Regions from separate parts of the Catenuloplanes indicus genome, predicted to be linked through region 1. Evidence: riboswitches for the same ligand, from Rfam matches in the RefSeq annotation. Region 1 holds a riboswitch; the other holds the start of a gene.
What was found. A riboswitch is a leader RNA that binds a small molecule or an ion and turns the genes downstream of it on or off. The one in region 1 is predicted to bind thiamine pyrophosphate.
Positions count from the first base shown of each region.

Region 1 (7,307 bases):
TCGCCGGCCCGCGCCGGGTCGTCGTCCGGGTACGGATCGATCAGGTCGAGCCGGAACCGGCCGAGGAACAGCTCCTTGGCGAAGCTCGGCCGGTCCCACTCCTGTGTGCGGGCCTCCTCCGCGACGCGGCGGGCCTCCCGCTCGGAGACGTCGGCACGCCGCGTGGCGTCGGAACGGTCTGTGGTCGTCACGGCACAACCCCTGACACGGTACGGACGCACGCCGTACCCTCCTGCCTCAGCACGCTACCCGCTGTCAGCGCGGGTTGGGCAGCACCGGCTCGTTGCTCTCCTCCGCATAGGCGACGTCGTCGTCCTCCTCGTCGTCGTCCGCCCAGTTGCGGCGCGCGAACGGCAGCAGCGCCCAGAACGTGGCGAACCACAGTCCGGTGACGGCGGTGAGCACGATCGCCCAGGTCAGGTTCAGCAGGAAGTCCGTGATCACGAAGACGGAGCTGACCATCGAGATCAGCATGAACGCGAGCCCGCCGGTCGCCATCTTGTGCGCGTACTTGACCAGCTCCGGCTTGCGGCCCTGGCGGAACAGCGCGCGGTGGAACGCGACCGGCGAAATGATCATCGCGGTGGCGAACGCGGCGGAGACCAGCGCGATCAGGTACACGTCCTTCTGCAGCTGCGTGGTCTGGCCGAAGCCGGCCGCGAACGGCAGCGTGAGCAGGAACGCGAAGAGGATCTGGACGCCGGTCTGCGCCACGCGCAACTCCTGGAGCAGGTCCTGGAAGTTGCGGTCCCAGCGTTGCTTCTCGGTCTCCTTGGTGTGCGCCATCGCCTGCCCTCCATATGTGCTTCAGCGGGCCCTCTGATGCCCGGACCGCGTGAAGATCAAACCCGGTGGAGCGGCAGCCAGCGAGCCGCGAAGTCGACCGCGGCCGGCAGTGCGACGCGCGTGCCGGTGCCGGTGCCGACCACTCCGGTGTGGACCGGTACGAACTCGGGCAGATCAGCGCCGATCAGCTCGAAATCGGACGCGTCAAACGCCACGTCCTCCCAGGTCACCCAGGTACGCGCGCCGTCCGGCCCGCGTACCGCGCCGCCCTCGGTGTGCCGGGGCGCCCGGTTCCAGCGGTACTCGGCCAGGTGGAACGACGTGCACGTGTCCCAGCCGGTGCCGAGCATCACGATGTCCGCGCCGAGCCGGTACAGCCGGCCGAGCGGGGACGTCTCGCCCAGCCCGTCGCCGAGCGCGTGCCCCTCGGTGATCTCCGTGGCCTGTGGCCCGAGCGCGGCGAACGACACCTGCGGGTGATCGCTGCGTCGCGCGCCCGGCCAGGTACGCACCTGCTCGGCCACCGCGCCCATGGCCCGGCTGGGCGTGCGCGCGGGGTCGAACGCGGGCGTCTCCGCGCGGATCACGTCCCACCACTCGACCGGCACCGGCGGATTGACCCAGCGGGCCGGGTCCGAATTGACCGGGGTGTGCGCGGGCACCACCAGCGTGCCGTCCGGGCCGAGCACGTCGCGCAGCGCCAGCACCACCGCCTCCGCGCCGCCGCACACCCAGCCGATCGCGCGCAGCGAGCTGTGCACCAGCACGACGCCGCCGGGACGGACGCCGAGGGCGGCCAGGTCCGCGGCCAGCGAGGAACGGGTCGGCGGAAGGAGACTCACCCGGTGACGATACCGGCCCTGGCGATGATCTCGTCGGCCAACAGTTGTGGAACCCGCTCCGGCACCCAGTGGTCGACGCCGTTCACCGCGGCGAACCGGTAATCCGCGGTCACGTACCGCGCGGTGCGCTCCGCACCGGCTCGGCCGAGCGCCGGATCGCCGTCGCTCCAGACCAGCGTGGTGGGCACCTCGATCCGGCCGGTCTGCAGCGAGGCCGGTGCGCGGTACCAGTTCAGCGCCGCGGTCAGCGCGCCGCGCTCGCGCATCCGGGACACGTAGAGATCGGCGCGCGCGCCGATCAGCATCGTCCGCAGCGCCCGGCCGCGGAACGCGAGCAGCACCGCCTCGGCCAGGAACCGCCGCCGGAACAGCAGGATGTACGACGAGCGGCGGCGCTGGTCACGGTCGTTGCGCAGGGCCCAGCCCATCGCGCGCGGGTGCGGCACGGAGACGGCGGTGAGCGACCGCACCCGGTCCGGGTGCGCGCCGGCCAGCGCCCAGGCGACCATCGCGCCCCAGTCGTGCCCGCACACGTGCGCGGACTCCAGGCCGAGCGCGTCCAGCACCGCGACCGCGTCCGCGACCAGTTCCGCGAGCGTGTACGCGGCCGCGCCGGACGGGCGCGCGCCCGCGGAGTAACCGCGCTGGTCCAGCGCGTACGTCCGCAGACCGGCCGCGTGCAGGTGCGGCACCACCAGGTCCCACTCCGCGCTGTGCTGCGGGAAGCCGTGCAGCAGCAAAATCGGCTCGCCGTCCGCCGGCCCGCCGGCGCGGACGTCGAACGTGAACCCGCGGGCGGCTACTCGTACTGCTGCTTCGGCGCCGGGATCTCCTGCCACGTCTCGACCTCCAGGTAGGGAACCGTGGCCTCGTTGACCGGGTCCTTCGCCGTCTGCGCGGTGTAGGAGCCGGTGACCTCGATCCATGTGTCCGAGGGTACGGCGGCCGGCACGTTGCCGCTCAGACCGACCTTGATCGGCCGGCCGTCCGCGGCGCAGCAGCTGAGGATCATGCGAGCCAGCATCGGCTGCCCGTCCGGCCCCTGCGTGACGAAGCCGGTGAGCAGCAGCCGCCGGTCGGTCAGCGACTTCCCCTCGTCGAAGACGGCCCGGGACGCGTAGTCCAGCATGGTCACCTTGACCGGGTCGCCCTCCGGCAGCGCCGGGTAGTCGGACTCGGCCTGCTGGCCGGCGAGCGCGCTGCCGGACTGGCCGGCCGCGTAGGCGCCGAGCGCGGGCGGCGCGACCAACAGCAGGCCGAGCACCGGTAGGATCAGCAGCCAGCCGACGCGCGGCTCGTGATGTTTGTGCCCGTGGCCGTCGTCCTCCTCGTGGTCGTGCGCGACCTCCGGCTTGCGCAGGTCGTACCAGAGCGTCATCACGCCGGCCGCGATGAGCAGCAGCGCGGAGGCGATCAGGAACGGTTGCAGCATCTCCTTGACGTAGCGCAGGTAGAGATCGCCGATGGACGCCTTCAGGATCGCGCCGCCGAACAGCAGCATGATCACCGCTTGGGCCTGACGATTCATCCCCGAACCCCCATCACAGCAGCACCATCCCCACACCGGAGGCCACCAGGACCGCCGCCACGAACGTGGCCGGCGCGAACCGGGTGGCGAAGCGGCGCCCGAAGACGCCGATCTGCATCGAGATCAGTTTCAGGTCGACCATCGGGCCGACGACCAGGAACACCAGCCGCGACGTGAGCGAGAACTGGGAGAGCGAGGCGGCCACGAACGCGTCCGCCTCGGAGCAGATGGAGAGCAGCACCGCGAGCACGGCCAGCGCCAGCACGGCCAGCACCGGCTGCTCGGCGAGGCTCTGCAGCCACGCCTCCGGCACCACCACGTTGATCGTTGCGGCCGCGGCGGCGCCGATCACCAGGAAGCCGCCCGCGTGCACGATGTCGTGCCGGGTGGCGGCCCAGAACGCCTGCATCTTCGAGACGCCGTCGAGGTCGGGCCGGTGCGGCAGCTTGATCCAGTCGGCCTTGCCGAGGCGCAGCCAGAGCCAGCCCATCATCATCGCCACGATCAGGCTGGCGACCGCGCGGCCCACCACCATCTCCGGATTGTTCGGGAACGCGACCGCGGTGGCGGTCAGCACGATCGGGTTGATCGCGGGCGCGGCCAGAAGGAACGCGAGCGCGGCGGCCGGCGTGACACCGCGCCGGATCAGCGAGCCGGCGATCGGCACGGAGCCGCACTCGCAGCCGGGCAGCACCACACCGGCCGCGCTGGCCACCGGGACCGCCAGCGCCGGGTGCCTGGGCAGCGCCTTCGCCCAGAACGAGCGCGGCACGAAGACCGCGATCACGGCGGACAGCAGCACGCCGAAGACCAGGAACGGCACGGCCTGCACCATCACCGAGACGAAGACGGTGGTCCAGGTCTGCAGGACCGGCGCGGAGATCAGGCCGCCGAGCGGGTTGCGGAAGATCACCAGCAGCACCAGCAGCACGGCCAGCACCTCGACCGACCCGACCCGGCCGCCGAGCGGTGTGCGCCGCGGCGGCTTCTGACCGGGTGGCGGCGCGGCCGACCAGTCGATCTCGTCGTCCGAGAAGGTCTGCGTCACGCCCACAACCCTAGCGTCCAACAGCCGGTCACCCTGCGGTAGCGTCAGCGAGACAACTTCACATCCGACAGGGGAGCGCACAGCGCTGAGAGTGCGGCGGAGCACGCCGCAGACCCTCAACCACCTGATCTGGGTAATGCCAGCGCAGGGAGTTCGGTCTTCCACTCCATCGCCGCGCCACGGTTCCGTCCGCCGGAACCGTGGCGCGCGTCTTCCCCCCATCGTGTTCAGGGGGTAATACATCATGAGCAACACCTCAAACAGGTGGCGCACCGTCGACATCGTCGTCGCCTCGGTGATCGCCGCCGCGTTCGGCGTGGTCTTCTGGGCGTGGGGCCTGGTCTGGGGCGGCACCGAGGCCGCGTTCGCGTTCTTCCCGCCCGCGCAGGCGGTGCTCTACGGCGTCTGGCTGATCCCGGGCGTGCTGGCCGGCCTGATCATCCGCAAGCCCGGCGCCGCGCTCTACGCGGAGACGCTGGCCGCGATCATCTCCGCGCTCCTCGGCAACGCCTGGGGCACCACGGTCATCCCGCAGGGCCTGCTCCAGGGTCTGGGCGCGGAGCTGGCGTTCCTGGCGACCGGCTACCGCTCGTTCCGGCTGCCGGTCGCGGTGCTGTCCGGCCTGCTGGCCGGGCTCGCGGCCGCGCTCTGGGACACGTTCGCCTACTACGCCGCGAACGACCTGGTCACGTTCCGGATCCCGATGATCGTGATCACCGCGCTGAGCGCGGCCGTGATCGCGGGCGCGGGCTCGTGGGCGCTGGCCCGCGCGCTGGCCGCGACCGGCGTGCTCGACCGGTTCCCGTCCGGCCGGGAACGGGACCGGGTCTAGATGCGTGCCGACGTCCGGGGCTTCGGGTGGCGGTTCGCCGGCCGGCGGGACTGGGCCGTGCGCGGCCTGGACCTCACCGTCGAGGCCGGCGAACGCGTACTGCTGCTCGGTGCCTCGGGCGCCGGCAAGTCCACGCTGCTGGCCGCGCTCGCCGGGCTGCTGCCGGAAGACTCCGGCGAGTCCGAGGGCGTGATCAAGGCGGAGCACGCCGGGCTGTTGTTCCAGGATCCGCAGAGCCAGCTGGTGATGAGCCGCGCCGGTGACGACGTGGCGTTCGGCCTGGAGAACCTGGGCGTGCCCGGACCGGAGATCTGGCCACGCGTGGATCAGGCCCTCGACCTGGCCGGATTCCGCTACGGCCGGGACCGGCCGACCGCGGCGCTCTCCGGCGGTGAGGCGCAGCGGCTCGCGCTGGCCGGCGTGCTGGCCATGCGTCCCGGGCTGCTGCTGCTCGACGAGCCGACCGCGAACCTGGACCCGGCCGGTGCCGCGCTGATCCGGGACGCGCTGGCCCGCGCGCTCGGCCCGGACACCGCGCTGATCGTGGTCGAGCACCGAGTCGCCGAGGTTCTGCCGCTGATCAACCGAGTGGTGGTGCTGGCCGCGGGCGGCGGCGTGCTCGCGGACGGGCCGCCGGACCGGGTGTTCGCCGAGCACGGCGCCGCGCTGGCCGAGGCCGGCATCTGGGTGCCCGGCCACCCGATCGCACCCCGGCGGGCTACGCACGCGGCCGGCGACGAGGTGCTGCGCGCGGACCGCGCCACGGTGCACGGGCGCCTCGACCCGACCGACCTGGCCGTCCGGGCAGCGCACGTGCACGCGGTGCTCGGCCCGAACGGCGCCGGCAAGTCCACGCTGGCCCGGCTGCTCGGCGGCCTGCTCGCCCCGGACGCCGGCGCGGTCCGGGGCGCCCCCGCGCTGGCCGGGCCGGACGCGTCCCGCCCGCCGCACCGGTGGCGGGCCGCCGCGCTGGCCGGCCGGATCGGCTCGGTCTTCCAGAACCCGGAACACCAGTTCGTCACCGGTACGGTCCGGGAGGAACTCGCGCTCGGCCCGCGCCGCCAGCGGCGTACCCCCGATGAGGTGGAGAAGGTGGTGGACGGCCTGCTGGAGCGGCTGCGGCTGACCCGGCTGGCCGGTGCGAACCCGTTCACGCTGTCCGGCGGCGAGGCCCGGCGGCTGAGCGTGGCGACCGCGCTGGCCGCCGGCCCGGCGGTGCTGGTCCTGGACGAGCCCACGTTCGGCCAGGACCGCCGCACCTGGCTGGAACTGGTCGACCTGCTCGCCGCGCTGCGCGACTCCGACGGCGCCGCGATCGTCGCGGTCACCCACGACCCGGACGTGGTCGCCGCGCTCGCGGACGAGGTGACCACGCTGTGACGCCGGTCCTCGCGCGGCGCAACCCGGCCGCGAAGCTCGCCGCCGCGCTGCTCTTCTCGCTGCCGCTGATCGTGACGCTGGACCCGGTCGCCCCGGCCGTGGCGGTCGCGATCGAACTGGCCGTGTTGCCGCTCTTCGGCGTCCGGCCGCTGACGCTGCTGCGCCGGGCCGCCCCACTGCTGCTCAGCATCGCCGGCCTGCTGGTCACGCTGCTGCTGTTCGCGGCCGACCGGTCCGGCACCGTGCTGCTGGACGCCGGCCCGGTCGTGCTCACCACCGGCGTGCTGTGGACCGCGCTCGGCATGGCGCTGCGCGTGATCGCGATCGCGCTGCCCGGCCTGATCGTGCTGGCCACCACGGACCCGACCGACCTGGCCGACGCGCTGGTCCAGAACGCCCGGTTCTCGCCCCGGTTCGCGATCGGCGCGCTCGCCGCGTTCCGGATGATCCCGCTGCTCACCGACGAGTGGCGGACACTGGCCGCGGCACGCCGGGCCCGTGGCGTGGACGCGGGCCGCAACCCGGCCGCTGCGGTCCGGATCTTCGTCTCGGCCGCGTTCGCGCTGCTGGTCGGCGCGATCCGGCGGGGTGTGCGGCTGGCCACCGCGATGGACGCGCGCGGCTTCGACGCGCGGACACCGCGCACGGTCGCCCGGCGGCAGTCGTTCGGCTACCCGGACGCGCTGCTGATGGCGGCCGCGGCCGCGCTCAGCGCCGGGGCGCTCGCGATCAGCGTGCTGACCGGCGTGTTCCGGCCGATCATCTGACTATCGGATGCGCATGTTCGCATAGGTGACCCTGGCACGTCACCTGGCGTTAGCCATCGACGACGAGCGTGGCCGATGGATCATCGCGAACTCCAGGAGATGCGACATGGGCCACGGCCACCCG
Region 1 covers NZ_JAUSUZ010000001.1:3,219,813-3,227,119, forward strand. Annotated here, with positions in the region: partial or broken gene J2S42_RS14400 (acyl-CoA dehydrogenase family protein) at 1-191, opposite strand, end outside; gene J2S42_RS14405 (DUF6328 family protein) at 256-786, opposite strand; gene J2S42_RS14410 (AAC(3) family N-acetyltransferase) at 843-1,628, opposite strand; gene J2S42_RS14415 (alpha/beta fold hydrolase) at 1,625-2,467, opposite strand; gene J2S42_RS14420 (TIGR03943 family putative permease subunit) at 2,428-3,156, opposite strand; gene J2S42_RS14425 (permease) at 3,170-4,204, opposite strand; TPP riboswitch at 4,264-4,373, shown strand; gene J2S42_RS14430 (ECF transporter S component) at 4,449-5,036, shown strand; gene J2S42_RS14435 (ABC transporter ATP-binding protein) at 5,037-6,416, shown strand; gene J2S42_RS14440 (energy-coupling factor transporter transmembrane component T family protein) at 6,413-7,183, shown strand; gene J2S42_RS14445 (PHP domain-containing protein) at 7,209-7,307, shown strand, end outside.

Region 2 (7,307 bases), 1.0 Mb from region 1:
GGGCCTGGCCCGGTGGCTGGGCGCGGCCGGGGACCGAGGCGCCGCCGCGTGCGGGTGAGACGGGCACGCCGCCGGCGACGGGGGCGGCGGGCGCGCTGCCGGCAGGTGGGACGGTGCCGGGGACCGGCACCCTGGCCGAGCCGGAGAGCGTGGGATTGCCGCCGGACGGGCCCGCGCCGGGTGGCGGGCGGTCCGCCGGAACCCGCGGCGGACGGGCCGAACCCTGAGCCGGATCCTGACCGGCCGGAGGCACCGGCCGCGCGGCACCGGCGACGCCGGGGTGCGATGCGCGTGGTCCGGTGGCGTGCACTCCCGGAGCGCTGGCCTGCGGCGTTCTGCGGCCGTCGTGCGGTGCCACCGGAGCGTCGGTGTGCGGCGTTCGTGGGCCGGCGGCGGGTGTGTCGGCATGTGGCGGGGGCACGGCGGCGCGGGCGGGCTCGTGCGGGACCTGAACCGGGATCCCGGTCCGGCCACGCTGGGGGTCGTCGTGCGGCGCCGCACCGCGGACCTCCGCTCCCGGGGCCGTCGAGGCGCCCCGGGGGCGCACCGCGCCAGGAGCGTTCCGGTCGCCCGGCGATCCGGTGGGGCCGGTCTCGGGCAGGCTGCTCCATGGGCTTCGGCCGCGCCCGGCCGTCACGTCGCCGGACGGGTCGCGGTCACGCGGCTCCCTGTCGGCCGCGAACCGGTCGCGTGGCGCCTGCGCCGACCCGGCCCGCCCCGGTGGCGCCGACCATGCGGGCGGCAGCCCGGCCGGTTGTGGTTCGGCGCCCGGGACGGCGTGTCCCTCGGCGGCCCGGCGTCGCCGGAGGCTGCCGGTGTCGGTGAGGGCCCGGTCGTCGTCCGGTACCGGGCGGCCCGCTGCGGTGCCGCGTTGCCGGATGCTGCCGGTGTCGGTGAGGGCCCGGTCGTCGTCCGGTACCGCGTTGCCCTCGGCGGCCCGGCGTCGCCGGAGGCTGCCCGTGTCGGTGATGGCGCGGTCGTCGTCCGGGGACGGGGGCCGTCGGCCGCTCTCGGGCTCGGGGACGGCCCGGCGGCCCGCAGCGGCCTCGGGAAGCGCATGAGAGCCACTCATGCCCGCCTCGTGCGCTTCTCGCGCGCCTGACGCGGCCGGCGGGTCGAGCCTCGCGCGACGCCCGGCCGGCTGGCCGGGCGCGGCGGTGGCGGCCGGATCGAGCGTCGCGCGGCGGCCGGTCGGCTGGCCGGGTGCGGCGGCGGTGGCTGGACCGGGTTGTGTCGTGCGGCGGCCGGTCGGCTGTTCCGGTGGGGTGACCGCGGCCGGGTCGAACCGATGTCCGCCGGAGCGTTCCGCCGCGCCGCCGGAGGGCTCGTCGGCTGCTCGTCGGCGCCCACCGGTCGCCTCGGCTGAGGCGATACCCGCCTGCGGCTCGGCCGTTCGCTCCGGCTGGGCGGGAAGCCGCCAGGATCCGGAACTTTCCGCTCCCTCGACCGCACGCCGTCGCCCGCCTGCGGCAGGGGTTCCCGCCGGTCCGGCCTCGATGCGGAACCCGCCGGAGCTTTCGCCGTCGGCACGCCGCCGCCCACCCGGTTCGTCGGTCGCGGCATGGCGCCGCCCAGCCGTCCCGTCGCCGGCGGCGGGTGAGCCGCCGGTGGCCGGCGGCTCCGGCGCCAGCTCCGGCGCCGCGCGACGGCCGCGCGGCGCGGGGTGTTCGGCGGGCTCGGGCGCCGCACGTCGTCCGGCCGGAGGCGCGGACCACGCCGTGCCCTCCGCCGCCGCCCGGCGTCCGGCCGGGTTGCCGCCCGGCGCGGCCTGGCGCAGCGGGTCGGGCGGCTCCTCGGCGACGCGGTGGCCCGGCATCGCGAGATCGTCGACCCGGGCTCGGCGACCAGCGGAAACCGGTTCGTCCAGGGCCGCCCGGCGACCGGTGGGAGCAGGTTCGCCCGGGGCCGCGCGTCGTCCGGTCGAATGTTCCCCGGTAGTGCGGCGGATCAGCGCCGCCGCATCGTCCTCGGTGGGGTGGGGATCACCGAACACGGCGCCCGGCCGCCCCGGTTCGACAGGACCGGTGCCCTCAGGCGCGGCACGCCACCCGGTCGGCGCATCCGGCGCAGCCCGACGCCCGGCGGTTGCCGGGCTCGTGGTCCCCGCCAGGTCGGTTGCGGTGTCTGGGCTGCTGAGCGCGCCAGCCGCCGCCCGGCGCCCGGGGGCGGGCACCACAGGACCTGCCGGGGTTGTCATGCCTGCCGCAGCCCGGCCGCCGCCGGCCGTTTTCGCGGGCGTCGCCGGTCCGGGTGCTGCCCGGCGGCCGGTGGCGGGTGCCGCCGGATCCGTCATGCCCGCCGCGGCCCGGCCACCGCCGGCCGGGTTCGCGGGCGCCGACGGGTCAGGTGCTGCCCAGCGGCCGGGGGCCGTGGGTGCCGGGTTGGCCGTGGCCGGTGTGGCGCGGCCGCCGGGGGCCGGGGCGGACGGGTCCGGCGTGGCTGGTGTGGTGTGGCGGTGGCCGGCCGGTGGCTCTGGAGCGCGCCGGCGGCCGCCGGAAGCGGTGGAGTCGGCGCGGCTGCGGCGGGGCGGGGTGGTGCGGTCGGTGTCCCAGAGCATGACGTCGGGGCCCGGCACTTCGAGGGCGGGCCAGGCGCCGCTGGGTGGGGTGGCGGTGCGGCGTGAGCGCGGTTCGTGTTCTGCGGCTGGGCGACCGTCGTCCGCTTCGCCGTGCTGCCCGTACGCCATGTCGCACAGGGTAATGGACATCCTGGCCGGTTCGCCTCTATCCACATAGCGCGCGAGTCGACAGATTAGACATTTTGCTTGTTCCGGGCGTTGGAACCCCGGTTCTGCGGCGTGCGGGCGGGGAGGAAGAATGCGGGGCGTGACCGCCGAGCACTACTTCAGCGCTGAACCGGCTGCCCCCGCAGGGCGGCACGAGGTGTCGTTCACCGTTCAGGGACGGGACTACGTGCTCGTCGCGGCCCGTGGCGTCTTCTCGGCGGCGCGTCTCGACCCTGGTACGGCCGTTCTGCTCAAAAAGGCAAACCTCCCCGAACCGGGAGTTAAGGGATCCTTCCTCGATCTCGGGTGTGGCTTCGGCCCGATCACGGCCGTACTGGCGACCGAGGCGCCGGCCGCGACCGTCCATGCGGTGGACGTCAACGCGCGTGCCCGCGAGCTCACCGCGGAGAACGCGGAGCGGCTGGGTGCCGCGCGCCGCGTCGTGGTGAACGCGCCGGACGACGTACCCGCTGATGTGGTCTTCGATCAGATCTGGAGCAATCCGCCGATCCGGATCGGTAAGGCGGAGCTGCACGACCTGCTCGACCGCTGGCTGCCGCGGCTCGCGCCGGACGGCGTCGCGTGGCTGGTCATCGCGCGGCACCTCGGCGGCGACTCGCTGCACCAGTGGCTGACCGACCGCGGTTGGGCCGTCGAGCGGCACGCCAGCCAGAAGGGGTACCGGGTCCTGCGGGTCAGTCGCCCCTGACGCGGAAAAGGGCTGGTCGGCGGGGCACCGGATCGGCCATCATCCGGCCGTGGGATATGTGGACGTGGCCGGAGCGGGGCATACGCTGGCGGACGGGCGGGTGCTGTTCGAGGACGTCTCGTTCCGCGTCGGCGAGGGCGCCAAGATCGCGCTGGTCGGGCCGAACGGCGCCGGTAAGACGACGTTGCTGCGCATGATCGCCGGCGATCTGGCCGTGCAGCAGGGCAGCATCGCGCGGGTCGGTGGCCTGGGAGTGATGCGGCAGTTCATCGGCATGATCGCGGACGAGACCACGCTCGGCGGCCTCGCGCTGTCGCTCTCCCCGCCCGCGCTGCGCGACGCCGGTGCGCGGCTGACCGCGGCCGAGGCCGCGATGCACCGGGCGGAGAGCGAGAAGACCCAGATGGGGTACGCGTCCGCGCTCGCCGCCTGGGGCGAGGCCGGCGGGTACGACGCGGAGGTCACGTTCGACACCGCCAGCGTCGCCGCGCTCAAGCTCCCGTGGGACCGCGTCCGCGACCGGCCGGTGGCCACGCTCTCCGGCGGCCAGCAGAAGCGGTTCGCACTGGAGCTGTTGCTCCGCGGCACCGACGAGGTGCTGCTGCTGGACGAGCCGGACAACTTCCTGGACGTGCCCGGCAAGCGCTGGCTGGAGGCGCGGCTGCGCGAGTCCGGCAAGTCCGTGCTCTACGTGTCGCACGACCGGGAGCTGCTCGCCCAGACCGCGGACCGGGTGGTGGCGGTCGAGGGCGGCGGCGCGTGGACGCACCCGGGCGGGTTCGCCAGCTGGCACGCCGCGCGCGGCGCCCGGCACGAGCGGATGGAGGAGGCACGCCGGCGCTGGGACGAGGAGCACGTCAAGCTGCGCGAACTGGTCCTCACGCTGAAGAACAAGGCCGCGTTCAACGACGGGCTGGCGTCGCGCTACCAGGCCGCGCAGACCCGGCTGCGCAAGTTTGAGGAGGCCGGGGCACCGCCGCTGCCGCCGAAGGACCAGGAGATCGCGATGCGGCTCGGCGGTGGGCGCACCGGCAAGCGGGCGATCGTCTGCGAGCAGCTGGAGATGGACGGGCTGACGTACCCGTTCGATCTGGAGGTCTGGTACGGCGACCGGGTGGCCGTGCTCGGCGCGAACGGCACCGGGAAGTCGCACTTCCTGCGCCTGCTCGCGCGCGGCGGCACCGACCCTGAGCCGGACGCCGAACCGATCTCCGGCGTGGTCCTGGAGCCGGTACCGCACGACGGCGTGGCCCGGCTCGGCGCGCGCGTGCGCCCCGGTCACTTCTCGCAGACGCACGACCGGCCCGAGCTGCGCGACCGTACGCTGGTCGAGATCCTCTGGCGCGGCGACGAGCACCGCTTCGGGCTGGACCGGCACGGCGCGATGCGGGTGCTGAACCGGTACGAGCTGGCAGCGCAGGGCGACCAGGTCTTCGGCACGCTCTCCGGCGGTCAGCAGGCACGGTTCCTGGTGCTGCTGCTGGAGCTGTCCGGCGCCACGCTGTTGCTGCTCGACGAGCCGACCGACAATCTCGACCTGGCCTCGGCCGAGGCACTGGAGGAGGGCTTGAAGGCCTTCGACGGTACGGTCCTGGCCGTCACCCACGACCGCTGGTTCACCCGGTCGTTCGACCGGTTCGTGCTCTTCCAGGGTGACGGCGAGGTCGTCGAGACGCCGGAGCCGGTCTGGGACGTGGCCTGACCGGACACTCCGGAGCGGGCGCCCGCGCGCGCGATCATGGACCAGCGCGCGCGGTGAGACAAGGTCAATGAGCGCTGTGTCACGGGGCTTTACGTCTGCGTAATCGTCGGCGTATGGTCGGCCACGAACACAACAACCCCACGGGAGTCCGGTGCACCGGGCTGAGAGGGGGGCTGTGCAGCCCCCGACCGTCGAACCTGATCCGGATCATGCCGGCGCAGGGAGGATGTGGACGATGTGGACGCGACCCTAGGACGACTGCATCTCATCACCGACGCACGCCCCGGCCGGGACCCGGTCGGCACCGTGCGGGCCGCGCTGGCGGCACACGCGGCGGCCGGGGACGCGGTCCGGGCCGCCACCGGGCCGCTCGTCGTGCAGGTGCGCGTCGAGGACGACGCCACCGACCTGGACGCCTACCAGCTGGCGGTACGGGTGCGCGAGCTGTGCGCCGCGGCCGGCGCGACCTGCCTGATCAACGACCGGCTGCACGTGGCGCTCGCGGTGGGCGCGGACGGCGGGCACGTGGGCGCGCTGGACCTTCCGGTCGCGGCGGCGCGGCGGGTGCTCGGGCCGGGCGCGATCCTCGGCGCCACCGCGCGGACCTCCGGCGTAGGACGGGCCGCGATCGCGGGCGGCGCGTCCTATCTAGGCGTGGGGCCCTGCTACGCGACCAGCACGAAGGACGGGCTGCCGTCGCCGCTCGGGCCGGCCGGGCTGGCCGCGGTCACCGGCGCGGTGCCGGTGCCGGTGGTCGCGATCGCGGGCGTCACCGCGGCCCGGGTGGCGGAGCTGCTCGCGGCCGGCGCACACGGCGTGGCGGTGGTCGGCGCGGTCAGCGGCGCCGCCGATCCCGGGCGCGCGGTGAGTGAGCTGCTGCGGGAACTGGCCCGCGCGGCGGTCGACCACGATCAGCGCGATCGGGACCAGCACGGCCGGGATCGGCAGGACGACGCCGAGCCGGCCCGGGGAGGTGTGCGGTGACCACCCATCGGCGTTCCGGCCGGGCCGAGATCGGCATCGTGGGCGGCGGCCCCATCGGACTGTCGATCGCCTGGTCCTGCGCCCGGCGCGGATTCGACGTCGCGGTCTACGACGACGCCACGCCGGCGGTGGACGGCCACGCCGGGCCGGTGGCGGCCGGTGCCCGGGACACGCCGTGGACCGGCCGGGATCACGTACCGGCGGCGGCCGGCGGCGGGCGGGCGGCGGTCGGCGGGGTGCACGGGGCCTGGGAGGTGGCGGCCGGGATGCTGGCGCCGATCGGCGAGGCCTACTTCGGCGAGACCGAACTGACCGCGCTGCTGGTCGACTCGGCCGCGCGCTGGCCCGCCTTCGCCGCGGAGCTGGCGGCCGCCGCCGGGACCGGCGTCGGATACCGCTCCGAGGGCACGCTCGCGGTGGCACTGACCGCGGACGACCTGGCCGCCGCGACGCGCCTCATCACGTACCAGCGGGATCTGGGTCTTGCCGTCGAGCCGCTGACGCCGTCGGCGATGCGTGCCCACGAGCCGGTGCTGAGCCCGCGGGTGCGCGGCGGCGCGCTGATCTCCGGTGATCACCAGGTGGACCCGCGCCGGATGACCGCGGCGCTGCGGATCGCGGCCGCGCGTGCCGGCGTGCGGTTCGTTCGACGGCGGGTCGCGGACGTGTCCGAGGTGTACGCCGACCGGGTGGTGGTCGCGGCCGGATGCGGTACGGCGGCGCTGACCGGCCTGCCGGTGCGGCCGGTGCGCGGCGAGGTGCTGCGGCTGCGCGCACCGCACCGGGAGCCCGGCTTCACGCACGTGATCAGGGGGTACGCGGACGGCCGCGAGGTCTACCTGGTGCCGCGGCGGGACGGCGAGGTGGTGGTCGGCGCGACCGCGCACGAACGGGCGGACGACGACGTGACCGCGGGCGCGGTGCTGGAGCTGCTCCGCGCGGCGGCCGGCCTGATCCCGGAGATCGAGGAGTACGCGCTGGTCGAGGCGCAGTCCGGCGCGCGACCGGGTTCGCCGGACAACCGGCCGGTCCTCGGGCACTGGACCGCGGGGAGTCGCGAGGTCGTGGTGGCGGCCGGTCACTACCGGCACGGGATCCTGCTGACCCCGGTCACCGCGGATCTGATCACGACGTTGCTGCTGGACGGCACGGCGCCACCGGACGCGTTCGCGGCGGCGCGATTCGCG
Region 2 covers NZ_JAUSUZ010000001.1:4,235,282-4,242,588, reverse strand. Annotated here, with positions in the region: gene J2S42_RS18985 (hypothetical protein) at 1-1,816, opposite strand, end outside; gene J2S42_RS18980 (class I SAM-dependent methyltransferase) at 2,826-3,434, shown strand; gene J2S42_RS18975 (ABC-F family ATP-binding cassette domain-containing protein) at 3,484-5,136, shown strand; TPP riboswitch at 5,267-5,378, shown strand; partial or broken gene J2S42_RS18970 (thiamine phosphate synthase) at 5,374-6,024, shown strand; gene thiO (glycine oxidase ThiO) at 6,117-7,307, shown strand, end outside.
Region 2: linked by a shared signal. The riboswitch ahead of J2S42_RS18970 (thiamine phosphate synthase) and the one ahead of J2S42_RS14430 (ECF transporter S component) in region 1 are both predicted to bind thiamine pyrophosphate.